Regions from separate parts of the Mycolicibacterium chengduense genome, predicted to be linked through region 1. Evidence: predicted binding sites of a transcription regulator. Region 1 holds the regulator's gene; each other region holds the start of a gene.
What was found. Region 1 encodes LexA, which represses DNA repair genes until DNA is damaged. Its sites were predicted from a motif close to CGAACANNTGTTCG; they were not measured.

Region 1 (9,664 bases):
GACCGAACCCGGCACCGGCAGCGACCTCCAGGGCATCAAGACCCGCGCGGTCAAGCAGGGCGACCACTACATCCTCAACGGATCGAAGACCTTCATCACCAACGGGATCCACGCCGATCTGGTGATCGTGGTCGCCTGCACCGACCCGGACAAGGGGGCGCAGGGCTTCAGCCTCTTGGTGGTCGAACGTGGCATGGCCGGCTTCGAGCGGGGCCGTCATCTGGACAAGATCGGGCTGGAAGCGCAGGACACCGCCGAGCTGTCGTTCACCGACGTGGCGGTGCCTGCCGAGAATCTGCTCGGCGAGGAGGGGATGGGGTTCCTGTACCTGATGCAGAACCTGCCCCAGGAGCGGATCAGCATCGCCGTGATGGCCGCCGCCGCGATGGAGGCGACGCTGGAGGCCACGCTGCAATACACCAAGGAGCGCAAGGCGTTCGGCAAGCCGATCGGCAGTTTCCAGAACAGCCGCTTCCTGCTGGCCGAGCTGGCCACCGAAGCCACCGCCGTGCGGATCATGGTCGACGAGTTCATCCGGTTGCACCTGGACCGCAAACTGACCGTGGACCAGGCCGCGATGGCCAAGTGGTACTCCACCGAGGCCCAGGTGCGCCTGGTCGACCGGTGCCTGCAGTTGCACGGCGGTTACGGCTACATGCGTGAATACCCCATCGCCAGGGCCTTCCTGGACTCCCGCATCCAGACCATCTACGGCGGAACGACCGAAATCATGAAAGAGATCATCGGCCGCGGCTTGGGCGTCTGACGCCCCCGCGGCGGAACGCGGCCGCCCGACACGCTTCCGGTACAGGTCTCGATATCCCACGAGATGACGTCTCGCTGTCGCAGAGTTGACGAAAGCGATACTTTCGTGGGGTTTGCACGAGTTCGGGAGGACCGATGACCAGGCAGCGAACCCGGCTGCGCACCGCCGCCGGGCGGGCGTTGCTGGGGTTGGCGGGGCCGGTGATGGTGGCAGCCATGGTGCTGTACGCGGCACCGGCCTTTGCCACACCCGAGAGCGACGCGGATGCGGCGATCAGCGCGGCGTGGGACGGGTCCGGTGGTGACACCGGTCCGCTCGGCGCCAAGGACGGCGATGTCTACGCGGTCGGCGCGGGCTTCGGTCAGAACTTCGCGGGCGGCAAGATCTTCTTCACCCCGGAGACCGGCGCCCACATCATGACGGGCGCGATCCTCGACAAGTACCAGGCCCTGGGTGGGCCGGCGGACAGCGATCTGGGCTTCCCGACCATCGACGAGGGGCCGGGTCGCGCACCCGACAGCCGCAACACCACCTTCAGCGCGGCGGACAAGCCCGTCATCTTCTGGACACCGGACAACGGGGCGCGGGTGGTGCGCGGTCCGATCAACGCCGCCTGGGACAAGCTCGGCGGTTCGGCCGCGGTGCTCGGGGTGCCGTCCGGGGACGAGACGTCGCGCGGGGACGTGATCTCGCAGCAGTTCACCGGTGGTGAGGTGTCGTGGAACCGCAAGACCAAGCAGTTCACCACGAACCCGCCCGAGCTGGCCGACCAGCTTGCCGGGCTGGAGGTGCCCTCGGACGCCACGTCGGAGATCGCCGCCGCGCGCCGCGCGGCCGGGGGTGCGCTCGGCCCGCTGGGCGCGCCGGACGGCGGGCAGTACCCCATCGGCTCCGACGGTGTGGGACAGAACTTCGCCGGCGGCAAGATCTTCTACAGCCCGGCCACCGGCGCCAACGTGGTGACCGGGCAGGTACTGGCCAAGTACGAGAGTGTCGGGGGCCCGACCGGCGATCTGGGATTCCCGACGGCCAGCGAGGCCGACGGGGGACTGGCGCCGGCCAGCCGGTTCGTGCCGTTCGCCGCCGCCGACCAGCCCGTCATCTTCTGGACGCCCGACTTCGGCGCGGTGATCGTGCGCGGGGCGATGAATGCCGCCTGGCAGAAGCTCGGCGGGGCGACCGGTGAGTTGGGCGCCCCCAAGGGCGACCAAACCGAGAATGGTGACGTCGTCAGTCAACAGTTCAGCGGCGGCAGTATCTCCTGGAATCGGACGACGCACGATTTCAGCACCGAACCTGCGAGCCTGCAGTCGCGACTGGCCGGACTCGAGGTACCGGGCGCGGATGCGCCGAAGGCGCCGGCCGCTGAGCCCACCGGTGGCGACGGCAAGAAGTGGTACGCCTGGAGCTGGTGGTGGCTGCTGGGCCTGATTCCGCTGCTGGCGTTGATCGGCCTGATCGCGGTGGCGGTGCTGCGCAATCGGCGTTCCCGCGACGAGCACTTCGCCGGCGACCATTACGACGAGTACGAGTCCGGCTACCACGAGGGGTACCAGCCCGAGGGTTACGAGCACGCCGGTTATGACAGCGCCGGATACGGCCAGACCGGTTTCGACAGGGAGCGCGGCGAGGCCGGACGTGACGATGACGGCTACGACTCGCACGAGCCCGACGACTACGAGAGCGGCCCGGCCGGCTTCGGTCAGGAACCCGGTGGGTACGCGCCGCACAGCCCGTGGGCGTTGTCGACGCCCACGGCCGACGATGCGACCGAGGCGGCCGACCCCGAGGATGTCGATGACGCCGACTTCGTCGACACGGCGCCGACGCGCATCGAGTCCGATGCCCCGGACGACGTACCCGCAGACGCCCCCGCAGAGGAACCCACCGCGGTACCCGCTGCCGAACCCACCGCAGAACCGTCGATCGAGGCCGACACCGAACCGCCGACGACGGGGGTGAGCCTGGCGGGCGGCCTGCCTCCCGTTCCGCGCTCCACCTACGAACCCGACTTCCCGAGCGGGCGGCATGCGGCCATCGAGATCGAAGAACCGGATCCGGCGCGCACCGCGGTGCGGCCGGCCGGTAGTGATCCCTTCCGCGCGCCCGACGGCTACCTGGTCAAGGCCGATACCGGCACCGGCCTGTACTGGACTCCGGGAACGCCCGGGTACGACCAGACGCCGGCCGAGATCTGGTTCGCCAGCGAGGAATTCGCGGTGACGAACGGATTCGTCCGCGCGGAGTGACCGCGCGTCAGATCTTGCGGATGACGGTCACGACCTTGCCGAGCACCACCGCGTCGTTGCCGGGGATGGGGTCGAACGCCGGGTTGTGCGGCATCAGCCAGACCTGACCGCTGGTCCGTTTGAAGGTCTTGACGGTGGCCTCACCGTCGATCATGGCGGCGACGATATCGCCGTTGTCCGCGACGTTCTGCTGGCGCACCACGACCCAGTCCCCGTCGCAGATGGCAGCGTCGACCATCGACTCGCCGACCACCTTGAGCAAGAACAGCGAGCCTTCGCCGACCAGTTCGCGCGGTAGCGGGAAGACATCCTCGACGGCCTCCTCGGCCAGGATCGGCCCGCCCGCGGCGATCCGGCCCAGCACCGGCACGAAAGTGGGCTCGGGTAGCGCATCCGATCCGGCGACATCGGTGGCCACGATCGGCGTCACCGCGTCGTCTGCGCCGCGGACATCCACCGCACGCGGACGGTTGGGGTCGCGGCGCAGATAGCCCTTGCGCTCCAGGGTGCGCAGCTGGTGGGCCACCGATGACGTGGAGGTCAGACCGACCGCGTCCCCGATCTCGCGGATGCTGGGCGGATACCCGCGACTGGTGACCGACGCGCGGATGACCTCGAGGATCGTGCGCTGCCGCTCGGTGAGTCCCGACCGCGGTTCAGGGGTGTCGGTGTGCTCGCTCATGGCGCCGAATCTAGTCGCACCACCGGCATTAATCAAACATGTGTTCGAGGCGTGTCGCCTCTAGGGCAGGCCTGGGGCCTGTGGGACCTATGAGGCTGCTGTGGCCTATGTGTTCTGAGGGACTTGTCGGTGGGTGCCTTTATCGTTTGCAACAGTTCGATCACATGTTCTACCCATCGAACACGTGATCGACTATCTTCGAACACAAGAGCGAACAACCGGCAGGAAATCCCAGGAAAGGCGACACGATGACCGTCATGGACACCCGATTCGGCACCGAATTCGATGATGCGTTCGATCCCCGCTGCGATCCCCGCTGCGATTCGCGCTTCGAGGCTCAGTTCGAGGCGCCATTCGAGGACCGCGACTTCGGGCGGGCCCGGGTGGCGCTCCGTCGGCCCGCTGCTGCCGAGGTGTGGCCTTTGCCGCGCGATGTCGTCGTGCGCCGTCGCCGTCCGCAGGTGCGCCGGCCGGCCGGGGCTGCGTTCGGTTACCGGGGCACCGGTGTGCTGATGTCGCGGGCATCGCGCCGCCGGCGTCCGATCACCCCGGTCACCACCGTCGTGCTGGCGTTGATCGCCGCGGCGATCACGGTCTGGCTGGGTCTGGTGGCCCAGGTGGGCGGCGGCGTCGGCGACACCGCGGTGCAGGTGCCCACCCGACTCTCGGTCGTCCAGGTCGAGGCGGGGGAGACGCTGCAGCACGTGGCGCAGCGGGTCGCGCCCGACGCACCGGTGAGTTCGGTGGTGGACCGCATCAAGGAGCTCAACAAACTGGACTCGAGCGCGGTGCTGGCCGGCCAGACCCTCATCGCGCCGATCGGCTGAGCCGCCCGAGCGTGGTGCAGGTAGGCTCGGAGACGTTCGATCTGGTCGACATGCGGCACGGCGAAGGAGCGGTGATGCACTGTCCGTTCTGCCGCCACCCGGATTCCCGCGTCGTCGACTCCCGTGAGACCGACGAGGGCCAGGCCATCCGCCGCCGGCGCTCCTGCCCGGAATGCGGCCGCCGGTTCACCACCGTGGAAACCGCCGTGCTCGCCGTGGTGAAGCGCAGCGGAGTCACCGAACCGTTCAGCCGTGAGAAGGTCATCAAGGGCGTGCGCCGCGCCTGCCAGGGCCGGCAGGTCGACGATGATGCCCTGAATCTGTTGGCCCAACAGGTCGAGGACGCCGTCCGGGCCGCGGGCTCACCCGAGATTCCCAGTCACGAGGTCGGGCTGGCCATCCTCGGACCGCTACGGGAACTCGACGAAGTCGCCTACCTGAGGTTCGCCTCGGTGTACCGCTCGTTCAGCTCGGCCGAAGACTTCGAGCGCGAGATCGCCGAACTGCGCGCGCACCGCAAGGTGACCAGTCCCGGCTGACCGTCGGGTGCTGCCGGCAACCCGGCGCCGTCAGTCCAGCACCGTATTCCCGTCGTGCACGACGCGGCCGCCGACCTTCACCCAGCCCTGCGGATCCCACCAGGTGTCGATCCGGGACCCCTTGCCTTGGGTGATGTGCAGATCGCGGCTGAGATAGTCGGTCATGCGGACCGCGGCCGCGCCGGTCGCCTCATCCTCGACGATGCCCAGATTCGGGGCGAACATGCGCGAGCGCAGCTCGCCGGCGGCGGCATCGGTCCACGCCCAGACGTAGTGCTCGACATCGCCGGTGTAATCGCCCGGGTCGGCAGTCAGCACCTCGTCGGCCGACGCCAAGTCGTAGATCGCGAACTCCGGCGCCCACTCGGCCCGCGCGCTGATCACGGTGAGGTCGGCACCGGAATCGTCGGTGCGGTACTCCACCTGCACCAGGCCGGCCGGCACCTGCAGGGTCCGAACGGGGATGCCGCGTGCGCGCAGCCACCACGCCGCACCGACGGTCGGATGGCCGGCGAACGGAAGCTCGACGGCGGGGGTGAAGATATGCGCGCTCGCCGTCGTCGCACCAGGGGCGGGTACGTCGACGAAAATGGTTTCGCTGTAGCCCAATTCGGTGGCCAACCGTTGCCGGTCAGCCGGGTCGACGGTCGCGGCGTCGACCACGCCGAGCGGATTGCCGAACTCGCCTTCGGGATTGGTGAATACACGCAGCACGCTCACTTCGACCGCCATGCCACCGATCGTAGGCGGGAACGCGCGTCAGGTGGCGCTTCGCTCGTCCCCGCCGATCGCGTCGAGCACCGCCACCCGGGTGTCCAGCGACCCGCTGATCGCCTTCTCGCTGATGCCCGAACGCAACAACTGCCGCAGCAGTTCCTGGTCGTAGGGAGCCGGCTGGGTCGAGTCGATGAAACGTTCGACGATATGGACGAAGCGATCCGGGTCGTCGTGGAACGGGAAATGCCCGGAACTGTCGAAGATCTCCAATTGCGATCCGGGCATCGCGGAATGTGCAAGGTGCGCGTGACTGACCGGGATGACCGAGTCCTTCTTGCCCCATACGAGCTGAACCGGAACCGATTCCGTCAAATAACATCGGTCCAGCATGGTGACCACCTGGCCGCGCCAGTCGACGACCGCCCGCAGGGTGCGCGCGAACGCCGAGGAGGCGGTCGGCTCGGGCAGGTCGTTGAGCACCCGCAGCATGTCGGGCAGATCGCGCCCGACGCCCGTCGAACCGAACAGCGCGCCGCCGATCCGTCCGGCCGTCTGCAGGGCAGGTAACACCAACGGCAAACGCAGCAGCGCCAGCGCCTCGCTGCCCATCGGCAGCGAGGCGATCCGCAGGGCGACGTTGACATCCTTGGTGACTCCGCCGGAACCGACCAGCACCAGTCGGTCGACCAGCTGGGGGAACTGGTAGGCGAACTGCATGGCCACCCCACCACCCAGCGAATGGCCGACGACTGTCACATGGTCGATGTCCAGAACGGACAACAGATCGCGCATGCCGTTGGCGTAGGCGGCCACCGAATAATCGGCGCGCGGCTTGTCGGACTGGCCGTGACCGAGCAGGTCAGGGGCGATGACCGTGAACCGCTGCGCCAACGCGGTCTGCACGGTGTGCCACGTCGTGGAGTTGTCACCGATCCCGTGGATCAGCAGGATCGCCGGTCCCGACCCGCAGATCCGGAACGCACGGCGATAACCGTGGATCGTGCGGAACTGCAGGGTGGGCGTGGTCTCCCGCACCGGCCGAAGCTTGGTTTTCCGTTCGGTCATCTCCGCCATGTCCTTCCCCGACCTCGATGCCGAAGTGGTATCGGCTAGGTGTCGTCCTGGCTGTCAGGGAAACCGTCGGAGAAGCCTTCTCTGAACTTGTCGTTCGCCTGTTGTGCCAGGAACCGCTCGAACTCCGCACCCAACTCGTCACCGCTGGGCAGATCCTCATCGCGGGCTAACAACGATCGGTTTTCCTGAGCGGCGACGAATGCATCGTACTGGCGCTCCAATGCCGTCACCACCTGAGCGACCTCGGCGCTCGCCGCCACCTGCTCGTTGATCTTGGTGTGCACGTCCGCCGCGGCTTCACCGAGCGCGGCGAGCGGGATCTGCAGTCCCGCGCACCGGGCGGTCTCGGCCAGCAGGGTCTCGGCGGCCGGCGGGTAGGGAGTTTGCGCCAGATAATGCGGCACATGCACGGTGAAGCCGAGCGCGTCGTGACCGTGCTGGCCCATCCGGAACTCCAGCAGGTTCGACACACTCGCCGGCACCTGGACCTCGCCGACCCACGGGGTGTACTCGCTGATGAGTTCCTTGTCGGTCGCGTGCGCGGTCAGCGTCACCGGCCGGGTGTGCGGCACCGCCATCGGGATGGTGCCCAGCCCGATCACCTGGCGGACACCGAGCCGCTCGGCCAACAGCCGCACCGCCGTGATGAACCGCTCCCAACGCAGGTCCGGCTCCAACCCGGCCAACAGCAGGAACGGGGTGCCCACGCTGTCCCGCAGCGCATACAGGTTCAGTTCGGGTTGCTCGTAGCCGGTGAAGTGATCGGTTTTGAAGGTCAGCAACGGCCGCCGGGACCGGTAGTCGAGCAGTTCGTCGATCGCGAACGATGCCACCAGTTCGGTGTCGAGCGTGTCCTTCAGGTGCTGGGCGGCCAGCCGGACGGCGTGCCCCGCGTCCGAGAACCCCTCCAGCGCATGGATCAGTACCGGACCGCGCCCGTCCGAGGCGGACAGTTGCGGAGCGGGGAACTCCAGCTCGTACATGCCCGTCTGGTCGGGTTGATAGTGCGGTTCAGGGTGACCTGATTGATCGGCCATGTGCTTCACCTCCTCGTCACCAGATTGTCTCGTATTTTGCCCTTGAAACAGCGTGCGGCCCCCGGCTATGCCCCACCTGTCCCGCCTCAGCCGCTTCGTCTCATGTTCTCCCAGCGCGTTCACCAGGTTTCTCGGGCAGGATCATGGCGTGCGGATGACGATGCGGGTGACGGCGCTGGCGCTGGCCGGGGCGCTGGTCGCCGGCTGCGCGGCCGCGCCGCAGGCCCGTCGCTTCACCACCGTGCAGGCCAGCACGCCCGTGGCGGTTCCCGTCGTGCCCGACCGGCGCATCGGCGCCCTCTTCGTCGGTGGTGGTGATCTGCATGCCTGCACCGCGGCGGTGCTGGACTCGCCGGCCGGTGACCTGATCCTGACGGCGGCGCACTGCCTGGACGGGGGACCGGACGCCTCCTTCGCGGCCGGGTTCGCCGGCGCCGCTGACCCGGACCAGCTGTGGCACCTCGACACCATCTATCTGGACCCCCGGTGGAGCGCCAACCAGAACCCCCGCGCCGATTTCGCCGTCGCACGGGTGAGCCGGGGCAGCGGCGGCTCGGTGGCGGCCGCCGTCGGGGGCGGGTTCCGGCTGGGAACGGCACCCAACCCGGGAACCGACGTCGCGGTCACGGGTTATCCGATGGGCGTGGGGGGCGGCCCGATCGGCTGTCACGCGCCGACCAGCACCACCAAGGCGGGCTACCCGTTGTTGCGGTGCGGCGGTTTGGTGGACGGCACCAGTGGTTCGCCGTGGCTGGTCGGTTCCACCATCACCGGGTTGACGGGCGGGCTCGACGGCGGTGGGTGCGCCGAGAACCTGTCCTATTCACCGCCGTTCGATCACACCGCCGAAGAACTGCTGATCCGCGCGGAGGCGCAGGGCCCCGGCGACCAGGCCCCGGATTCCTCGGCCGACGACTGCTGACGGCCGACGACTGTTAACGCTTGAACTGGCTCAGCGCGCGCAGCTTGTTCATCACGTCCAGTGCCGCCACCTTGTAGGCCTCGGAGAACGTCGGGTAGTTGAACACCGCGTCGACCAGGTACTCGACGGTGCCGCCGCAACCCATCACGGCCTGCCCGATATGCACCATCTCGGTGGCGTTGGTGCCGAAGATGTGCACCCCGAGCAACCGCAGATCCTCGGTGGACACCAACAGTTTCAACATGCCGTAGGAGTCGCCCGCGATCTGACCGCGGGCCAGCTCGCGGTACCGCGACACACCCACCTCGTAGGGGATCGCATCCTTGGTCAGATCCACCTCGGTGGCACCGACGTAGGACACCTCGGGAATCGAATAGATGCCGATCGGCTGCAGGTCCATCATGCCCTTGGTGGGCTCGCCGAACGCGTGGTAGGCCGCCAGCCGGCCCTGCTCCATCGAGGTCGCGGCCAGTGCGGGGAAGCCGATCACGTCACCGACGGCGTAGATGTGCTCGACCTTGGTGGCGAAGTTGTCGTCGACGAAGATGCGGCCCCGGTTGTCGGCCTCCAGGCCAGCGTTGGCCAGGTCCAGGTGATCGGTCTGGCCTTGCCGCCCGGCGGAGTACATCACCGTCTCGGCGGGGATCTGCTTACCGCTGGCCAGTGTGGTCACGGTGCCGGCGGCCCCGACGTCGACCGCGGTCACCTCCTCGCCGAACCGGAAGGTGACGGCCAGGTCACGCAGGTGGAAGCGCAGTGCCTCGACGATTTCCGGGTCACAGAACTCCAGCATCGACTCGCGCTTCTCCACCACCGTCACCTTGGTCCCCAGCGCGGCGAACATGGAGGCG
Region 2 (9,664 bases), on a different contig from region 1:
GCAGATCCACCCCGGAACCCGCGGCGAGTTCCCGACGGTCCGAGATCCACCCCCAGGGCGTCCTCGCGGCGACGGAAATCGTGGCAATATACTGCCTGTAACACTCGATCCGAAGTCAGAGCGCTGTCCAGCTTTTGTTTTCACCCGCATGGGTGGGTAGCCGATTAGGCTCGGATCCCGTGTCATCCCCCGCTGTGCACACCGATCAGGAGTCAACCGTGACTGCCGTCGAGCAGACCCGCCATCTCGCCACCACCATCCCAGGCCCGAAATCGTCGGCGCTGATCGAGCGTAAGACCGCTGCGGTGTCGCGCGGGGTCGGCACCACCATGCCCGTCTACGCCGCGCGCGCTGCCGGCGGCATCGTCGAGGACATCGACGGCAACCGGCTCATCGACCTCGGCTCGGGTATCGCGGTGACCACGATCGGCAACGCGTCGCCCCGGGTCGTGGAAGCCGTCGCCGCCCAGGCCGCGCGGTTCACCCACACCTGCTTCATGGTGACTCCCTACGAGGAGTACGTGGCGGTGTGCGAACAGCTCAACCGGCTCACTCCGGTCGCCGGCGACAAGCGTTCGGCGCTGTTCAACTCCGGCTCCGAAGCCGTCGAGAACGCCGTCAAGATCGCCCGGTCCTACACCCGCAAGCAGGCCGTCGTCTCCTTCGACCACGCCTACCACGGCCGCACCAACCTCACCATGGCGCTGACCGCCAAGTCGATGCCCTACAAGCACGGCTTCGGCCCGTTCGCCCCGGAGGTGTACCGCGCTCCCCTGTCCTACCCGTTCCGCGACGCGGAGTTCGGCAAGGAACTGGCCACCGATGGTGAGCTGGCCGCCAAGCGGGCCATCAGCGTGATCGACAAGCAGGTCGGCGCGGACAACCTGGCCGCCATCATCATCGAGCCGATCCAAGGCGAGGGCGGTTTCATCGTCCCGGCCGAAGGCTTCCTGCCCACCCTGCTGGACTGGTGCCGCAAGAACAACGTCGTCTTCATCGCCGACGAGGTGCAGACGGGGTTCGCCCGCACCGGCAAGATGTTCGCCTGCGAACACGAGGGCATCCAGCCCGACCTGATCGTCACCGCCAAGGGCATCGCCGACGGCATGCCGTTGTCGGCGGTCACCGGCCGCGCCGAGATCATGGACGCCCCGCACGTGTCCGGGCTGGGCGGTACCTATGGCGGCAACCCGGTGGCCTGTGCGGCCGCGCTGGCCACCATCGACACCATCGAGTCGGAGAACATGGTGGCCCGTGCCGCCGAGATCGAGACGCTGATGAAGGAACGCCTCGGTCGCATGCAGGCCGATGACGACCGCATCGGCGATGTCCGCGGACGCGGCGCGATGATCGCCGTCGAACTGGTCAAGCCCGGCACCACCGAACCCGATGCCGACCTGACCAAGGCGCTGTGCGCGGCGGCCCACGCGCAGGGTGTCATCGTGTTGTCGTGCGGGACTTATGGGAACGTGCTGCGCTTCCTGCCGCCGCTGGCCATCTCCGACGAGTTGCTCAACGAAGGTCTGGACGTCCTGGCGGCTGCCCTCACGACCTTGTGAGGGCAGCCGCTGTGCGGGCGGACCTCAGTGCGGCACGGGTGTGCGCCGATGCCAGAACGAGCGGCGCCCGGACACGTCCTCCCTGGGCTGGACCGGCTCGGTCACCTGAGCCGGCTCGGTCACCTGCGTCGACGTAGGCAGTGACCGGCGCGCGTAGCTCATATCGCGGACGCTGCGCACCGAAAGCCTGCCGACGGCCATCCCCCCGAGCACGGCGATGAGCGCGCCGAGGCCGGTGAAGAAGGTCAGTTCCAGCAGCAGCACCTGCTGGGCGTCCAGCCCGGTCGCGGGGGCGCCGATATCGCCGAGCGCCAAGGTGGCGGTGAACGACCTGCCGATCACGAACCATGCGCCGGCGGCCACGGCGAGCCAGCCGCCCAACATGGCGGTCGCGCGGTTGCCCGACATCAGCAGCAAGAGCCCGCCGAGGACGGCCACCGCGCCCGGCAGCACCTCCAGCCAGCCGCGGGCCGTCGTCCACGTCCAGGCCTGGTCGGGCGTGTATGCGAAGTGCAGATAGGGGCCGATGAACGGGGCCAGGGCACCCCAGGCCCCCAAGATCATCACCAGTAACCCGCTGGCCGCGCCGCGGCTGCGTGGGATGACCAGCCTGCCGGTGCGGGCCGGGATTCCTGTGGTGGCAGTGCTCTCAGTCATGTTTCCTCCTCATGCCTGGGCATGAGGTACCCGCTGCCCGGCCTGGCCAATCCCGAGCCGCGGGCGCTGCAGGTCAGGCCAGTCCCACCGCCACCAGGATCACCGCGATCAGCGGCAGCACCCCCTGGGTGATGGCGGCGCGCGCCTTGTCCGGGGAGGACAACAACAGCACCAGCGCTGCCGCCAGCATCGATCCGACGCCGGCGAAGACCAGTGCCGCACCAACGGCGGTGTGGCCGGACAGCAGCGCAGCGATGCCGACGCCGGACACGATGGCCAGGAACAGGTTGTAGAACCCCTGGTTGAAGGCGAGTTCCTTGGTGGCGGCAGCCTCTTCGGCGGACGTCCCGAAGGTCGCCCGGGTCCGGGCCGACGTCCAGGTCAACGACTCCATCACGAAGATGTACACGTGCAGCAGGGCGGCGAGGGCCGCGACGATCACACCGGCGGTCAGCATGCCGTCTATTCAAACAGCCCGGCTTGGCCCAATCCGGTGACCGGGGGTTGCAGCCCGAGGTGTGTCCAGGCCTGCGGTGTCGCGACCCGGCCGCGCGGGGTGCGGGCGATCATGCCGGCCCGCACCAGGAACGGTTCGCAGACCTCTTCCACGGTGGTGGCCTCCTCACCGACCGCGACCGCCAGGGTGGACACCCCGACCGGGCCGCCCCCGAAGCTGCGGGTCAACGCCGACAGCACGGCCCGGTCCAGCCGGTCCAGGCCCAGTTCGTCGACGTCGTAGACCTCCAGGGCGGCCTTGGCGATATCGCGGGTGATGACGCCGTCGGCGCGCACCTCGGCGTAATCGCGCACCCGGCGCAGCAGCCGGTTGGCGATACGGGGTGTCCCGCGGGAGCGGCGGGCCACCTCCGCACCGGCCTCGGCACCCAACTCGATCCCGAGGATTCCGGCCGAGCGCACCAGCACCCGCTCCAGATCGGCGGGGTCGTAGAAGTCCATGTGCGCGGTGAAGCCGAACCGGTCACGCAGCGGCCCGGTCAACGCACCGGACCGGGTGGTGGCGCCGACCAGGGTGAAGGGCGCCACGTCCAGCGGGATCGACGTCGCGCCTGGGCCTTTGCCCACCACGACGTCCACCCGGAAGTCCTCCATCGCGAGGTAGAGCATCTCCTCGGCGGGCCGGGCGATCCGGTGGATCTCGTCGATGAACAGCACGTCGCCCTCGACCAGATTGGACAGCATCGCGGCCAGATCGCCCGCACGTTCCAGGGCGGGACCGGAGGTGACGCGCAGCGCCGACCCGAGTTCGGCGGCGATGATCATCGCCAGCGACGTCTTGCCGAGGCCGGGCGGACCGGACAGCAGGATGTGATCGGGGGTGCCGCCGCGGTTCTTGGCACCCTCGATGACCAGCTGCAGCTGCTCGCGGACCCGGTGCTGGCCGATGAACTCACCCAGGGAGCGGGGCCGCAGGCTGGCGTCGATATCGCCCTCGCCGACGGTCAGCGCGGGCGAGACGTCCCGCTCCTGGGGTTCGGACTCCTCGTCGAATCGGCTCATTTCTTACCCAGCATCGACAGCGCGGCACGCAGGGCGCCCGACGTGCTGGCCTCCGGATCACCGGCCAGCACCTTGTCGGTGGCCTCCTCCGCCTGTTTGAGCGGAAAGCCAAGCCCGACAAGGGCTTCCACGACGGGTCCGCGAACGCCGAAGCCACCGACGGCGGCCGGGCCGGCGCCGGCGACGGCGCCGATCTTGTCGCGCAGTTCGAGCACCATGCGCTCGGCGCCACGCTTGCCGATGCCGGGCACCCGGGTTAGCGCGGTGACATCACCGTCGGCCAGTGCCTGGCGCAGCGCCTGCGCGTCGTACACCGCCAGGGTGGCCAGCGCGATCTTGGGTCCGACCCCGGACACTCCGAGCAGCGTGGTGAACAGGTCCCTGGCCTCGCCGTCGGCGAAGCCGTACAACGTCATGGAGTCCTCGCGGACGATCATCGCGGTGATCAGCCGGGCTTCCTCCCCGCGGCGCAGCGTCGCCAGCGTGGACGGGGTGGCCATCACCTTGTAACCGACACCGGCCGCTTCGAGGACGGCGTGGTCGAGCGCGATGTCGATGACCTCGCCGCGCACCGACGCGATCATGCCCGGGCCGCCTTCAACCGGGCCTGGTAGGCGCGCTTGGCTTCGGCGGCCTTGGCCTCGGCCGCGGCCATCCGCGCGATCATCGGGGCGCGCCAGCAGTGACAGATGGCCAACGCCAGCGCGTCGGCAGCGTCCGCAGGTGTCGGTTTCTGTTGCAAGGCAAGAATTTTCGTCACCATCGTGGTGACCTGCGCCTTGTCGGCCCTGCCGTTGCCGGTCACCGCGGCCTTGACCTCACTGGGGGTGTGGAAGTGCACGTCGATATCCCGCTTGGCCGCGGCCAGCGCGATGACACCGCCGGCCTGGGCGGTGCCCATCGCGGTGTTGGCGTTCTGGTTGGCGAACACCCGCTCGATGGCAATGACGTCGGGAAGGTGGGTGTCCATCCAGTGCTCGACGGTGTCACTGATGGTGAGCAGCCGCCGGTGCAGCGGCGTGTCGGCGGGTGTACGCACCACGTCGACGTCCAGCGCGATGACGTGGCGGCCGCGCCCGGTCTCGATCACCGACAGACCACAACGCGTCAGCCCGGGATCGACTCCCATTACCCGCACGCCAACCCCTTCACCGACAGAACACGTGTTCGATTAGCGTAGCGGCCCGGTCCGTCACCGCCCGGTAGGGACACGCTCGCTCACAGTTGGTAGTGGCCCGACCGCCACCCCTGGGCCAGTCGCAGCGCGTGCTCGTTGATGCGCGCACCCGAGCGCCGCCAGCCGCGCACCAGTTCGGTCTCCATTTCCTGCCCACCGCGTTGGATCACGATCCGCCACTCATCAGCCAGAACGGCCACAGCAGCAGGAACGGTGCGGCGAGCAACCAGGTGAACCAATCGAGGTCGACGACATCGCTGAGGTCCGGGAACGGCCACCAGCGCCGGTGCACGGACCATTGCGTCCCGTTGGGATCCGTGACCACAGCCATGACCGACATCCTGGCACGCTGGTGGCATGCACATCGTCATCGCCGGCGGCCACGGCAAGATCGCCCTGCTGCTGGAACACCTGCTCAGTGCACGTGGCGACACGGTCACCGGCATCATCCGCAATCCCGCCCACGCCGCCGATCTGGAGACCGCCGGCGCCGTGCCCGCGGTGCTCGATCTGGAACAGTCGACCGTGCAGCAGGTCGCCGAGGTGATCGGCGGTGCCGATGCGGTGGTGTTCGCCGCGGGCGCCGGTCCGGGCAGCGGGGTGGCCCGCAAGCAGACCGTCGACCATGACGCGGCCGTGCTGCTCGCGGACGCGGCCGAGGCCGCCGGTGTCGGGCGCTATGTCATGGTGTCGGCGATCGCGGCCGACAACCGCGACCTGGACGCGGGCTACGACGAGGTGTTCCGTGCCTATATCCGGGCCAAGTCCGACGCGGATGCGAATGTGCGGGCGCGTGCCGGCCTGCGCACCACGATCGTGCGGCCGGGCGGCCTCACCGACGAACCGGGCACCGGAAAGGTGACCATCGCGGAGTCGACGGGACGCGGCACCATCCCCCGCGCCGATGTCGCGGGTGTGCTGCTGGCCGTGCTGGACCGGCCGGACAGCGCCGGCCGGACCTTCGAGGTGATCGGCGGCGATACGCCGATCGACGCTGCGCTCTAGTCCTCTTCGAGGGCGGCGGCGACGTCCTCGGGGATGTCGACGTTGGTGTAGACCTCTTGCACGTCGTCGCTGTCTTCCAGGGCGTCGACGAGCTTGAGCACCTTGCGGGCGCCCTCCAGGTCCACCTGCACGCTGACCGACGGCTGGAAGCTGGCCTCGGCCGAGTCGTAGTCGATCCCGGCGTCCTGCAGCGCGGTGCGCACGGCAACCAGGTCGGTGGGCTCGGAGATGATCTCGAAACTCTCGCCGAGGTCGTTGATCTCCTCGGCACCGGCTTCCAGCACCGCGGCCAGCACATCGTCCTCGGACAGACCGTTCTTCTCCAGGGTGATGATGCCCTTGCGGGAGAACAGGTACGCCACCGAACCCGGGTCGGCCATGTTGCCGCCGTTGCGCGTCATCGCCACTCGGACCTCACCGGCGGCCCGGTTCTTGTTGTCGGTCAGACACTCGATCAGCACCGCGACACCGTTCGGCCCGTAGCCCTCGTAGGTGATGGTCTGCCAGTCGGCGCCGCCGGCCTCTTCACCGGCGCCGCGCTTGCGCGCGCGCTCGATGTTGTCGTTGGGGACCGAGGACTTCTTGGCCTTCTGGATGGCGTCGTACAGGGTCGGGTTACCGCCCGGGTCACCGCCACCGGTGCGGGCCGCCACCTCGATGTTCTTGATCAGCTTGGCGAAGTTCTTGCCCCGGCGGGCGTCGATGATCGCCTTCTTGTGCTTCGTGGTGGCCCACTTGGAATGGCCGCTCATGCAGGTACGCCCTCTTTCTGGTCAAACTCCGGCTGTCCAGTCTACTTGGCCAGATCTCCTTCGATATAGCGCTGGAGGTTCGGCGCGACGGCAGCGACCAGTTCCTCCTCGGTCATGGTGGCCACCGGCTCGATCTGCCAGATGTAGCGCATCATCGCCAAGCCCATGATCTGCGAGGAGACCAGGCCACTGCGCACCTTGCGATCGCGCTCGTCGGCACCCAGCTGCGCCACCCCCATCAGCTGACCTTCGACCACGCGACGCAACTTCTCCCGCGTGCTCTGCTCGTGGGCCGCAGTCTGCAGCACCGAGCGCAGTACCGGCCCGATCTCGTCGTCGGCCCAGGCGCCGAGCATCAGCCGCAGCAGCGCTGCGCCCAGCTCGGGCAGCGGCGTCGTCCAGGTCGCGGCGACGCTGTCCAACCAGCGCCGAGGCGGTGTCGTGGCCGCGTCCAGCAGCCCATCCTTGGACCCGAAGTAGTGGTAGACCAGCGCCGGGTCGACGTCGGCCGCCCGCGCCACCGACCGGATCGTCGTCCCGGCATATCCGGTGTCCGCGAACGCTTCGCGGGCGGCGGCGAGGATGCGCGCCTGTAGGACGCCGCGTTCATCTCGAGGCCCAGGGGGCACCGCTTTCTTCGCCATGCAGACACCCTAGCAATATTTCACGTTGCGTTGAGACTTTTTTCAACGTAGCGTGAGACTATGGCTACGTCCCCTCTGAAAGCCCCCCTGAACGGGCCGCAGACCACCGGCCGCACATTCCGCAATCTCAGCCGGCCGCAGTACGGCATCCGGCGCGATATCAACGTCGGCGTGCCGGTCCGCGACGGCATCTCACTGATGGCCGACGTACACCGGCCCGACGCCGACGGCCGCTTCCCCGCTCTGATCGCTGCGTCGCCCTACCCTCGGCAGATCCAGGACCTCGGCGCACCGATGGGTTTCATCGAGGCAGGCAATACCCCGTTCTGGGTATCGCGCGGCTACGCGCACGTGATCGCCAACGTCCGCGGCACCGGCGGATCGGGTGGCGAATTCGGTTTCTTCGACGGGCAGGAACGGCGCGATATGCACGACCTCGTCGAATGGGCCGCCGCCCAACCGTGGTGTGACGGCAACGTAGGGATGATCGGCATCAGCTATTTCGCGATGACCCAGCTGGAGGCCGCGGTCGAGCGGCCGCCGCACCTCAAGGCCATCTTCCCGCTGGCCGTCACCGCGGACCTGTTCGAGGCGGCCTCGCACCACGGCCTGGTGAGCTCGGCCTTCATCACGCCGTTCCTGTCGATGATGGGGTTGACCGCCGCCCGCAGCGACGACTTCTGGCGCAGCCTGCCGCTCCAGATCGCCCGCAAGGTGCTCAATCTGCCGCCGCTGCACCGCAAGTTCGGGACGATGAACGGCGAGGCCGCAGTGACGCTGATGCACCAGCTGCTCAAACTGCCGCACGACCCGCACCCCTGGGATGACCTCTGGCTGGATGTAATGGTCACCCACCCCGTGCGTGACGAATGGTGGGACGACCGGGATCTCACCCCGCTGCTGGGCAACATCGACATCCCCGTCTACCTGGGCTGCGACTGGGAGAACGTACCGCTGCACCTGCCCTCGACGTTCGTCACATGGAAAGCGCTGGCGCACAACCCGAATGTGCAACTGGGCCTGCTCGACCGATACGGCCTGACGTGGCCGTGGGAGAGCCTGCACACCGAGGCACTGGCCTGGTACGACCACTGGCTCAAAGGTCGCGACACCGGGATCCTGGACGGCGACCGCGTCCGGTACGCGCTTCCCGGTGACGAATCGGCGCAATGGCACACCGGTCCGTCCTGGCCGCCGGTGGCGACGGTCACCGCCTACGCACTGCGCGCCGACGGTGTTCTCGGTGCGGACGAAGGGCCTTCCGACACAAGGGGGTTCATGACGTTGGGGGCCGGGACCGGCCGGGTCAAGGCCGGCGAGCTCGACCCGCCGGCACTGCTCACCTGGACGTCGCCGGAGCTGTCGGCCGACCTGGACGTCGTCGGGGAGATCGAGCTGCGGCTCATCGCATCGGCCACCGCGGCCGACACCGCGTGGCTGGTCACTCTGCAGGATGTGGCACCCGGTGGCGAGGTGACCGATGTGACGGCCGGCTGGTTGCGGGCCGGCCTTCGTGAGGTGGACCCGGCCGCGAGTACACCCGGAGCCCCGGTGCTACCGTGCCGCACGCCCGTCGCGGTGCCGATCGGCGAGCCCGTCGAGTATCGGATTCCTCTGGTACCCAACGCCCGTCGTTTCGGTAAGGGCCACCGCATCCAGCTGGTACTGGCCGGTGACGATCAGGATCCGGACGTCCCCGCGATCATGAACTTCCGGCACGCGAGCGTGGGCACCAGCAGCCTGAACACCGTCGCCTCGTCGTCGCGCCTGCTACTGCCCGTGGTCTGAGCCCCCGCCGGCCTTCGGTGCGGTCAGGTCGTACACCGTGTTGGTGCCGACCTTGACCGGTGTGAAATGGGCCTGCACCCAGTCCGAGATGTCGGTGTGGACGTTACGGCCGAAAGCACCGTGGCCGGCGGAGTCGGGCAGGATGTAGTAGCCGATCTGATGGTCGGCCACATCGCCCTGGAACTGGCTCAGGGTCGGCACCGGGTCACTGCCGATGAATCCGCCGATCGCCATCACCGAAGTGCCGGTGGACAATTCGAGCGCTGCCGCCGCCGAGGACCGGTTGATGGCGGCCGACCACGTGGTGTGGGTGTCCTTCAGCATGGCGTCGAGGTCGGCATTGTCGGTCGGCTGCCCCCAGCCGCCGTGCCTGCCGTCGGCGTGCGCGGGGCCGACCGACGGTCCCCCGCCGGTGTGCGGCTGGCCGACGGTGGCCAGCGAGTACGCGGCCGAGCCGGTGAGCGCGCTCAGCACGCCCACCACCACGGCCGCGGTGGCGATCCCCCGCCGGCGCGGTGCGCCCAGCGCCCACAGCAGCGTGAACGTGGCCGCCACGGTCACCGC
Region 3 (9,664 bases), on a different contig from region 1:
GGCCAGCGTGTCGCGGGCCGACGACGTCAGCATCAAGAACAGCGACTCGGGGGTGGTGATGAGCACGTCGGGCGGTGTGGTGACGAGCGCGCGACGCTGCTGCGGTGTGGTGTCACCGGACCGCACGCCGACGGTGATGTCCGGGGCCGGCTCACCGAGACGTTCGGCCACCCGCGCAATCCCGGTGAGCGGGGTGCGCAGGTTGCGCTCGACGTCCACGGCCAGCGCCTTCAGTGGTGACACGTAGAGCACCTTCGTGCCGCGGCTCCGCGTGCCGCGGGCCAGCCCGTCGATGGCCCACAGGAATGCGGCCAGCGTCTTGCCCGACCCGGTAGGCGCGATGACCAGCGTGTGCTTGCCATCGGCGATGGCTGCCCAGGCCTGGGCCTGTGCGGCGGTGGGGGCGGGAAAGGTGCCCGTGAACCACTGCCGGGTCAGCTCGCTGAACCGGCCGAGTGGATCGGGGGTCGCCATTGGTCCATAGTGCAGGGAGGGTCCGACAAGTCGGCGACCGGCGGCGAAATCGCTGGTCAGCGGGCGTCGGGTTGAACGGCGGCGACCAGTGCGGCGGGGATGCCCGGTACCCGGCCGAGGGCGTCCAACAGGGCGTGCGCACAGGTGTCTGCGACGAACTCGCCGCCCAGCGTCGGGTCGAGCACCCGCTGGCGGCAGAACTCGAAGGTGAACGCCAACCAGCCATACACCGTGACGCGCAGGTTGCGGGCGAGTTCCGGGCTGGGCGCAGCGCCGCCCGCGTCGGTGATGGCGGCGATGATGCGGTCGGCTTGGCGGTCGTTGTCCAGTTCGTCGATGCCGCGCAGCACCGGGTCGGCCCGGCCCATCCCCATGTACGCCGCCCAGGCACCGTGTGGATGCTCCTCGTCGTACCGAAGGTAGGCCAGCACCCCGGCGCGCAGTTGGTCGAACAGACTCTGACCGGGTTCCGGTGCCTTGTTGGTGGCCTCGAACAGGCGCTCGCCCTCATTGCGGACCACCGCGGCGAAGAAGGCGCGTTTGTCCGGGAAGTAGTGGTACATCAGCGCACGGGAGATCCCGGCGCGTTCGGCGATCTCGTCGATGCGGACCTCGTCATAGGGCCGCTGCCCGAACACCTCGGCGCCGAGGGCCAGTAACTCGGTCCTCCGGTCGTCGGGGGACAGGCGTCGCCGTGAGGCACCCATGCGGGAATCGTAATGGGCACGTGTTCAACACCGACGCCCGCGTCACCCACCCAGCGAGCGCTGATACCGGCGCATCCCGGCGATCCAGCGCTCATAGTCGGCGCCTTTGCCGCGGTAAATGTCCAGCACCGCCGGGTGCGGCAGCACCAGGAACCGGTCGTCGCGCACTCCGGCCAGCGTCGCGGCGGCCACCTGATCGGCGCTGAGCACCTCACCAGCGGTGGTGACCGCGGCACCGGCGACCCTGGTGGCCGCATCGGCGGAGTCGGTGATGTCGTCGAGCAGGGGTGTGGCGACACCCATCGGGCATACGCAGGTGACACCGATCCCGTTGTCGCCGTAGGTGATGGCCAGCCACTCGGCGAAGCCGACGGCGGCGTGCTTGCTGACGGCATACCCGGCCGCGCCGACCTGGGTGAGCAGACCAGCGGCCGAGGCGATGCTGACGAAATGCCCACTGCCGCGCTGCAACCACTCGGGGACGAGGGCGTCGGCGGCGCGGATATGCGCGCGCAGGTTCACCGACAGGATGCGGTCCCAGTCGCTGTCGCTGCCCAGTCCGGGCGCGCCGATGATGCCGGCGTTGGCGACGTAGATGTCGACGGGCCCGAAGGACGCCCGCGCGGTGTCGACCAGCGCTGCGATGCCTTCGACCGATGCGGCGTCGGCCCGCACCCCCACGGCCCCGGCACCGATCGCGTCGGCGGTCGCGGCAACGGCGTCACCGTCGACATCACCGGCCACCACCGACGCCCCGGCCCCGGCCAACGCCTCCGCCAGTGCCCGTCCGATACCCGAGCCGGCTCCGGTGATGACGGCCACGCTGCCCTCGATCCGCATGGGATCTGTCTACCGTACGAACGGGTGTTCCGGTGCACCCGGTTCTGGGCCGGACAGGCGTGCGGCGGCGCCCTTGCGCCCGATCACCGATAGGCGTACGGTAGAACATACGTTCGAAACATGGTTGCCCGTGATCGCCACTCACGGGCTTTGCCGCGACTGACGGTCGCCGAGGGTACGACGGTCCTTTTCGAGGATTGTTCGAACCAATGTGCCTAGCTGATACCTGAAATGTCCTCCTGTCTATAGGTATTCGAGAGGTTCCCGGCATGGACGCTGCCGATGTCGACACTTTTGTGGATGCGTTGATCGACGATCTTGCGATGACCCCCATCCCGGACGACGAGGCTCAGCGCACGTTGTTCCATCTTTTGCACTGTCCCCGGAGCGTGGTTGATGACGAGCCGCTACTGACGGTGTTGGCGGCAGCGGTCGCCGCCCGCAACCTGCTCGACCATGTCATCTCGTCCGCCACCGCAGCGGCCGAGCGGCTCCGAATCCCGGCGCGACGGCACCTGCGTTCGGCGACTGATCTGCTGACCGCCCTCGGCATGGCCCCTGCCGCAGCACAACGCGCCGGACGGGTCGGCCGCGCAGCGCACACCCTGCCCGCCCTCACCGCGGCCCAGCGCCTCGGCGGGATCGGTATCGAGTTCGCCGACGCCGTGGGGCGCGGGATCGTCCACATCGACAAGCGGACCCCGCTGTCGGAGGAGGATCGTGCGGGGGTTGTGCGGAAGCTGATGGTTCAGGCCACCCCCGCAGACGTGGCGAAGAAGGCCCGTGCCATCGCCATCGATCGGGCCGCGGCACTTCCCGCCGAGCAGGGCGCGGTACCGGTCGCTGAGAACGCCGACCTCAACGAGATGACGTTGGCGCACAACGACGACGGCCGGGTGAGCGCCACACTCGACCTCGATATCCTCACGGGCGAGGAACTGTGCGCCGCGCTGGATCCGCTGTGCCGGCCGGTGCCGCTGCCGGACGGATCCCCGGATCCCCGCCCGGTGGATAGGCGGCGTGCTGACGCATTCGGGCAGTTGCTGCGCACCTATCTGTCGCACTCGGCGCGCCCGATGTCCGGTGGCGTACTGCCGCACGTCACCCTGATCCGTTCGGCCGCCTCGCAGGCGGCGCCGTCGCTGGGTGACCGGGTGGACGATCTCGGATTCGGTGGCCCGGTCAGCCCCGTGACCGCGGAGCTGATCTCCTGCGACTGCACCCGGACCTCGGTGACCGTCGACGGCGCCGGTGTGCCGCTGGACGTGGGGCGCAGTGAGCGGCTGTTCACTCCCGCGCTTCGCAAAGGGCTGGCCGTCCGCGATGGTGGTTGCGCGTTCCCCGGCTGCGGACGACCGGTGTCCTGGTGCGACGCCCACCATATTCAGCACTGGAGCCAAGGAGGAACAACCAGTCTGGACAACGGGATCCTGCTGTGCCGGTGCCACCACACCTTGATTCACCACAGCGGTTGGCAGGTCTATCTCGGCCACGATCGCCACCCCTGGTTCATTCCGCCCCACGACCCGGCACGCTCCGAACCCGCGCACCTGCCCTCGCACGCCCGACGGACCATGACCGATCTGCCGGCCGCCGCATGACCGCGTCGGACGCACCTTGACAACTCCACAGTGACCCCGCGCCCGCGGCCAGTGACCAGAAGTTCGCCTAGAAGGTGTTGGCCAACCGGTCGGCGAGGATGTTCGCGAAGCGTGCCGGATCGTCGAGCGAGCCACCTTCAGCGAGGAGTGCTGTGCCGTAGAGCAATTCAGCGGTATCGCTGAGCCCTTCCGTCCCCGCCGCCAAGGCGTCCCGCAGCCCGGTAACCAGTGCGTGATCGGGGTTGAGCTCCAGGATGCGCTTGCCGACGGGCACGTCCTGACCCGACGCGCGGTACATGCGCGCCAACTGCGGGGTGATGCCGAACGTGTCGGTGATCAGGCAGGCCGGCGAGGATGTCAGCCGCGTCGACAGTCGCACCTCCTTGACGTGCTCGTCGAGCGTCTGCTGCAGCCACGCCAACAGATCGGCGAAGTCCGCGCGCTCGGAGTCCGAAGCCGAGTCGTCCTTGGCGCCAAGGTCGACTTCGCCCTTGGCCACCGACTGCAGCTTCTTGCCTTCGAACTCGGGGACCGTCTCGACCCACACCTCGTCGACCGGGTCGGTGAGCAGCAGCACCTCGTAGCCTTTGGCTCGGAATGCCTCCAGATGTGGTGAGCGCTCCAGCAATTGGCGCGATTCGCCGGTGGCGTAGAAGATCTGGTCCTGGTCTTCCCTCATCCGCGAGACGTAGCCGGCCAGGGTGGTCGGAACATCCTCGGAGAACGTGGAGGCGAACGACGACAACGCCAGCACCGTGTCGCGGTTGTCGGTGTCGGAGAGCAGGCCCTCCTTGAAGGCCCGGCCGAATTGCGTCCAGAAGGTCGTGTAATCCTCGGGACGGTTGGTCTGGAGGTCCTTGATCGCCGCCAGCACCTTCTTGGTCAGGCTGCGTCGGATCACCTTGATCTGGCGGTCCTGCTGCAGGATTTCACGGGACACGTTGAGCGACATGTCCTGCGCGTCGACGACACCCTTGACGAACCGCAGGTATTCGGGCATCAGCTCGTCGCAGTCGCCCATGATGAAGACGCGCTTGACGTAGAGCTGTACACCGGTGCGCGCGTCGCGGTTGAACAGATCGAACGGCGCCTGCGAGGGGATGAACAGCAGCGCCTGGTATTCGAAGGTGCCCTCGGCCTTCATCGTGATGACATCGAGCGGCTCATCCCACGCGTGCGCGATGTGCCGGTAGAACTCGTGGTACTCCTCATCGGAGACCTCGCTCTTGGGCTTGGCCCACAGCGCGGTCCGGGAGTTGATCGTCTCGGTTTCGACGGTCACGGTCGGCTCGGTGCCGTCCTCGCCGTCCTCGCCGTCCTCGCCGTCCTGCCCGGCGCCCTCCCCGGTGGCAGGAACCGTCTTCTCGACCTCCATCCGGATCGGCCAGGAGATGAAGTCGGAGTACTTCTTGACCAGCTGGCGGATCTTCCACGGTGCGGTGTAGTCGTGCAGTTCGTCGTCGGCGTCCTCCGGCTTCAGGTGCAAGGTGACCGACGTGCCCTGGGGCGCGTCGTCGACGGTGGCGATGGTGTAGGTGCCGTCACCGCTGGACTCCCAACGGGTGGCGGTGTTTTCGCCGGCCTTTCGGGTCAGCAGCACGACGGAGTCGGCGACCATGAACGTCGAGTAGAACCCGATGCCGAACTGGCCGATGAGGTCGGTCGCATCACCGGCCTGCTGGGCCTCACTCAGCTTGCGGCGCAGCTCACCGGTTCCGGACTTGGCCAGCGTGCCGATCAGGTCGACCACCTCGTCACGGGACATGCCGATCCCGTTGTCGCGGATCGTCAGTGTCCGTGTCGAGGCATCGGGATCGATGTCGATGTGCAGATCCGACGTGTCGACGTCCAGATCCTTGTCCTGGTAGGCCGCCAGTCGGAGCTTGTCCAGCGCATCGGAGGCATTGGAGATCAGCTCCCGCAGGAACGAGTCCTTGTTGGAGTAGATGGAGTGCACCATCAACTGCAGAAGCTGACGTGCCTCGGCCTGAAATTCTCTGTGTTCGACCTGCTCGCTCACGCCACGAATTTTACAAACCGCAACTCAGCCGAACTGGACGCCCTGGGCGAGCGGCAGCTCGGAGGAGTAGTTGACGGTGTTGGTCGCCCGGCGCATATAGGCCTTCCACGAATCCGACCCCGACTCGCGGCCGCCCCCGGTCTGCTTCTCACCGCCGAACGCGCCGCCGATCTCGGCACCTGAGGTACCGATGTTGACGTTGGCGATCCCGCAGTCCGAGCCGTCTGCCGCCATGAACCGTTCTGCTTCACGGATGTCGGTGGTGAAGATGGCCGAAGAAAGGCCTTGCGGTACCGCGTTGTTGAGTTCGATCGCCTCGTCGAGGGTGTCGTAGGTCAGCACGTAGAGGATGGGGGCGAAGGTCTCGTCGTGCACCACCGAGGTCTGGGCGGGCATCCGCACCACCGCGGGCCGAACGTAGTAGGAGCCCTCCCCGAGATCGACGCGCTCGCCGCCGACCACCTCACCCCCGTCGGCGCGGGCCTGCTCCAGCGCGGCCACCATGTCCCGGTAGGCGCGCTCGTGCACCAGCGGGCCGACCAGGGTGCCGTCGGCGGCCGGGTTGCCCACCGGCAGGCTGCGGTACGCCGAGGTGATCCGGTCGACCAACTCATCGGCCACCGACCGGTGCGCGATCACCCGGCGCAGGGTGGTGCAGCGCTGTCCGGCGGTGCCCGCCGCGGAGAACACGATGCCGCGCAACGCCAGATCGAGATCGGCCGACGGGGTGATGATCGCGGCGTTGTTGCCGCCCAGTTCCAGCAGTACCTTGCCGAACCGCTGCGCCACCCGGGGGCCGACCTCGCGACCCATTCGCACCGACCCGGTGGCGCTCACCAGCGCGACCCGCGGATCGTCGACCAGCAGCTCGCCGATCTCCCTGCCGCCCTGGATCAATCGGCAGATCTGCTGCGGTGCGCCGACCTCGGCCGCGGCGCGCTCGACCAGCGCCTGACACGCCAGCGCCGTCAGCGGGGTGAGTTCGGACGGTTTCCACACCACCGTGTCGCCGCACACCAGCGCGACGGCGGTGTTCCATGCCCACACCGCCACCGGAAAGTTGAAGGCGGTGATCACGCCGACCACGCCGAGCGGATGCCAGGTCTCCATCAACCGGTGGCCGGGACGCTCGGAGGCGATGGTCTTGCCGTACAGCTGCCGGGACAACCCTACGGCGAACTGGCAGATGTCGATCATCTCCTGCACCTCGCCGAGGGCTTCGGAGGTGATCTTGCCGGCCTCGACGGTGACCAGGGTGGCCAGGTCGGCCTTGTGTTCGACGAGCAGTTCGCCGAGTCGCGCCACCACCTGACCGCGTACCGGGGCCGGGGTGGTGCGCCAGGTGGTGAAGGCCTCGGCGGCTTGGGCGATGGCGGCATCGGCGTCGGCGACCGAGGTCTCGGCGATGGTGAACAGCACCTCCCCGGTGATGGGGGTGCTGGCGGGCAGGCCCGCCTGCGCCACGGTGAGGTCGGCGCCGATGGCCTGCAGCGCCAAGCGCACCCGGTCGCGCAGTTCACCGGCGGTGGGCAGGGTGGATTGCATGGTGGTCATGATGCCGCCTTCTGGTAGAGATCGTAAGGATCGTGGATGTGGTGGCCGATGGCGCCGGCCAGCCGGTCGAGGCTGTAGTGGGGCGTGTCAGCGGTCTCGGCGGTATCGGCGACGCTGGCGTCGCGATCCAGGTTGGACCGGAAGATGCCGGCCGCCGATGCGGGGAGGAAATCCTCGTAGACAACGGGTTTGGCCGGGTCGCCACCGACGTAGTAGGCCAGGCTGGCCGCGGCCATCTCGGCGTCGGTGGCGGGGAAGTAGTCGCTCCAGCGAGCCGGGTCGGCCATAGCGGCGTCGTAGCGCTGCCGGCCGAGCGGGGTGAGCGCGACTCCGCGGGCCTCGACCTCGCCGAAACGCACCCGCAGCGCACCGTCGAACTCGGCACCGCCGGCTCCGCGGAACCGGCGCGGCTCGGCGAGCGCCCGAAAAGACGTCTGCCGCAGCAACACCGCGGGCCCATCGGTACGCGGCGGGCCCTGGATGGCGTCGATCATCGTGATCCCGCGCGCCGTCATCCGCCGGTAGAGCTCGTCGATGTCCAGCACCCGCGGGGTCAGGTGATTGATATGGGTGGTGCCGACACCGGCGATATCGGCGGCCACCGCCGACACCGCGCTCAGTTCGTCGTACCAGGCCTTGTCGATAGGTGTCCGCGACAGGGCGAAGGCGGCGGTGGCGCGGGCCACGAAGTCGTCCGCCTCGTCCGGGCGCGCCCCACCGGCGTCGGCGATGCGGCGGGCGTCGGCGATCAACGCGGGATCGAACAGCTGCCGCTGCGCCACGAACCGGTCCACCCTGGGCCGCAGATCGGCGTCGAAGAACCGGGCATCGGCGGTGGCCAGCATCGAGGTGAACACCCGGAACGGGTTGAACTCCAACTCTTCTGCCTCGATCGGCCGGAATGCGGTGGAGACCACCGGCACCGGCGATGCGGCGTCGCGCAAGTCGTAGAAGCCGACCGGATACATCCCGAAGGCCGCGAAAAGGTCTGCGACATCGGCCATCTCGGCGGCATTGCCGACCCGGATGGCGCCGTGTCGCTCGGCGGTGACGCGCTCCAGCGAACCGAGCCGATCGCTGTCCGCGCCGCCGGCACAGTCCCGGTTCACCTCGGTGCTGACCTGAACCAGGGTGGTATAGGCGGGCACCTCGGTGCCGTACATGGCCGACAGTGCCGCGGCGAAGGCGGCGCGCAGCTGCGCAGCACGGATCATGCGCGCGTCCCCCTGCGATACAGTCCGGCCATGTCCGATGCCGACCACCTCGACGATATCGACCGGGCGCTGGTGCGCGAACTTCTCACCGACGGCCGGGCCACCCTCGCGCATCTGGCGGCGACGGCGGGCTTGTCGGTGTCGGCGGTGCAGGCTCGGGTGCGGCGGCTGGAATCGCGTGGCGTGGTCACCGGGTACGCGGCGCGCGTCGACCCCGAAGCGGTCGGCAACTTGCTATCGGCGTTCGTGGCCATCACCCCTCTCGATCCGTCTCAACCCGATGATGCGCCCGCCCGCCTGGAGCACATTCCCGAAGTGGTGTCGTGCCACTCGGTCGCGGGCGAGGAGAGCTACATCCTGCTCGTGCGGGTGGGGTCACCGCGGGGTCTGGAAGACCTGTTGCAGCAGATCCGGACAGCCGCCAACGTACGCACACGCAGCACGGTCATCTTACAGACTTTTTACGAAGGACGCGAATATCTACCGTAGATATTCCTGTTGTCGATACACCTAACCGTAAATATTGCGTTAGTATCGCGGGCATGACTGCTGTTCTGCCCGACCGTGACGTCTCCGTATCCGCCGGCGAGGTGCCCGCTGTCTTGAGTCGCAGCATCCTGGCCGACGGGTTCGACTTCGTGCTCGACACCGAGCGGTCCGGTGGTTCCTATCTGGTCGACGCGCGCAGCGGTGCGCGGTACCTGGACATGTTCACCTTCTTCGCCTCCTCGGCGCTGGGCATGAACCATCCCGCGCTGACCAGTGCCGAGGCGCGCGCCGAACTGGGCGCCGTCGCGGTGAACAAGCCGAGCAACTCCGACATCTACAGCGTGCCCATGGCCCGGTTCGTCGACACGTTCGCACGGGTGCTCGGCGACCCCGCGCTGCCGCACCTGTTCTTCATCGACGGGGGAGCGTTGGCGGTGGAGAACGCGCTGAAGGTCGCCTTCGACTGGAAGAGCCGGCACAACGAGGCGTTGGGCAAATCCGCCCCGGGCACCCGCGTGTTGCATCTGCGCGGCGCCTTCCACGGCCGCAGCGGATACACCATGTCGCTGACCAACACCGATCCCAACAAGGTGGCCCGGTTCCCCAAGTTCGATTGGCCGCGGATCGACGCACCGTATCTGCGGCCGGGTGCCGACCCGGTGGAACTGGAGGCCGAATCGCTGCGACAGGCGCGCGCGGCATTCGAGCGCTACCCCGACGACATCGCCTGCTTCATCGCCGAGCCGATCCAGGGGGAGGGCGGCG

Region 2: a site for LexA is predicted at 4,891-4,904, ahead of ruvC (crossover junction endodeoxyribonuclease RuvC). Genes of this name have one in related genera too.
Region 3: a site for LexA is predicted at 2,124-2,137, ahead of SBI67_RS18995 (HNH endonuclease signature motif containing protein). Genes of this name have one in related genera too.

Annotation. Positions count from the first base shown of each region.
Region 1 is NZ_JAWQNH010000006.1:204,816-214,479, forward strand. It holds gene SBI67_RS22925 (acyl-CoA dehydrogenase family protein) at 1-766, shown strand, start outside; gene SBI67_RS22930 (sunset domain-containing protein) at 901-3,015, shown strand; gene lexA (transcriptional repressor LexA) at 3,023-3,697, opposite strand; gene SBI67_RS22940 (LysM peptidoglycan-binding domain-containing protein) at 3,946-4,524, shown strand; gene nrdR (transcriptional regulator NrdR) at 4,599-5,063, shown strand; gene SBI67_RS22950 (PhzF family protein) at 5,094-5,795, opposite strand; gene SBI67_RS22955 (alpha/beta fold hydrolase) at 5,823-6,845, opposite strand; gene SBI67_RS22960 (proteasome assembly chaperone family protein) at 6,890-7,891, opposite strand; gene SBI67_RS22965 (trypsin-like serine peptidase) at 8,046-8,813, shown strand; gene sthA (Si-specific NAD(P)(+) transhydrogenase) at 8,827-9,664, opposite strand, start outside.
Region 2 is NZ_JAWQNH010000003.1:616-10,279, reverse strand. It holds gene gabT (4-aminobutyrate--2-oxoglutarate transaminase) at 219-1,559, shown strand; gene SBI67_RS10495 (hypothetical protein) at 1,584-2,216, opposite strand; gene SBI67_RS10490 (DUF1304 domain-containing protein) at 2,290-2,673, opposite strand; gene ruvB (Holliday junction branch migration DNA helicase RuvB) at 2,679-3,734, opposite strand; gene ruvA (Holliday junction branch migration protein RuvA) at 3,731-4,318, opposite strand; gene ruvC (crossover junction endodeoxyribonuclease RuvC) at 4,315-4,872, opposite strand; gene SBI67_RS10470 (hypothetical protein) at 5,078-5,242, opposite strand; gene SBI67_RS10465 (NAD(P)H-binding protein) at 5,269-5,916, shown strand; gene SBI67_RS10460 (YebC/PmpR family DNA-binding transcriptional regulator) at 5,913-6,668, opposite strand; gene SBI67_RS10455 (TetR/AcrR family transcriptional regulator) at 6,710-7,312, opposite strand; gene SBI67_RS10450 (CocE/NonD family hydrolase) at 7,373-9,100, shown strand; partial or broken gene SBI67_RS10445 (mannosyltransferase YkcB-related protein) at 9,083-9,664, opposite strand, start outside.
Region 3 is NZ_JAWQNH010000005.1:98,758-108,421, forward strand. It holds gene SBI67_RS18980 (ATP-dependent helicase) at 1-474, opposite strand, end outside; gene SBI67_RS18985 (TetR/AcrR family transcriptional regulator) at 531-1,181, opposite strand; gene SBI67_RS18990 (SDR family oxidoreductase) at 1,224-2,021, opposite strand; gene SBI67_RS18995 (HNH endonuclease signature motif containing protein) at 2,291-3,622, shown strand; gene htpG (molecular chaperone HtpG) at 3,690-5,642, opposite strand; gene amaB (L-piperidine-6-carboxylate dehydrogenase) at 5,667-7,196, opposite strand; gene hglS (2-oxoadipate dioxygenase/decarboxylase) at 7,193-8,410, opposite strand; gene SBI67_RS19015 (Lrp/AsnC family transcriptional regulator) at 8,441-8,899, shown strand; gene lat (L-lysine 6-transaminase) at 8,953-9,664, shown strand, end outside.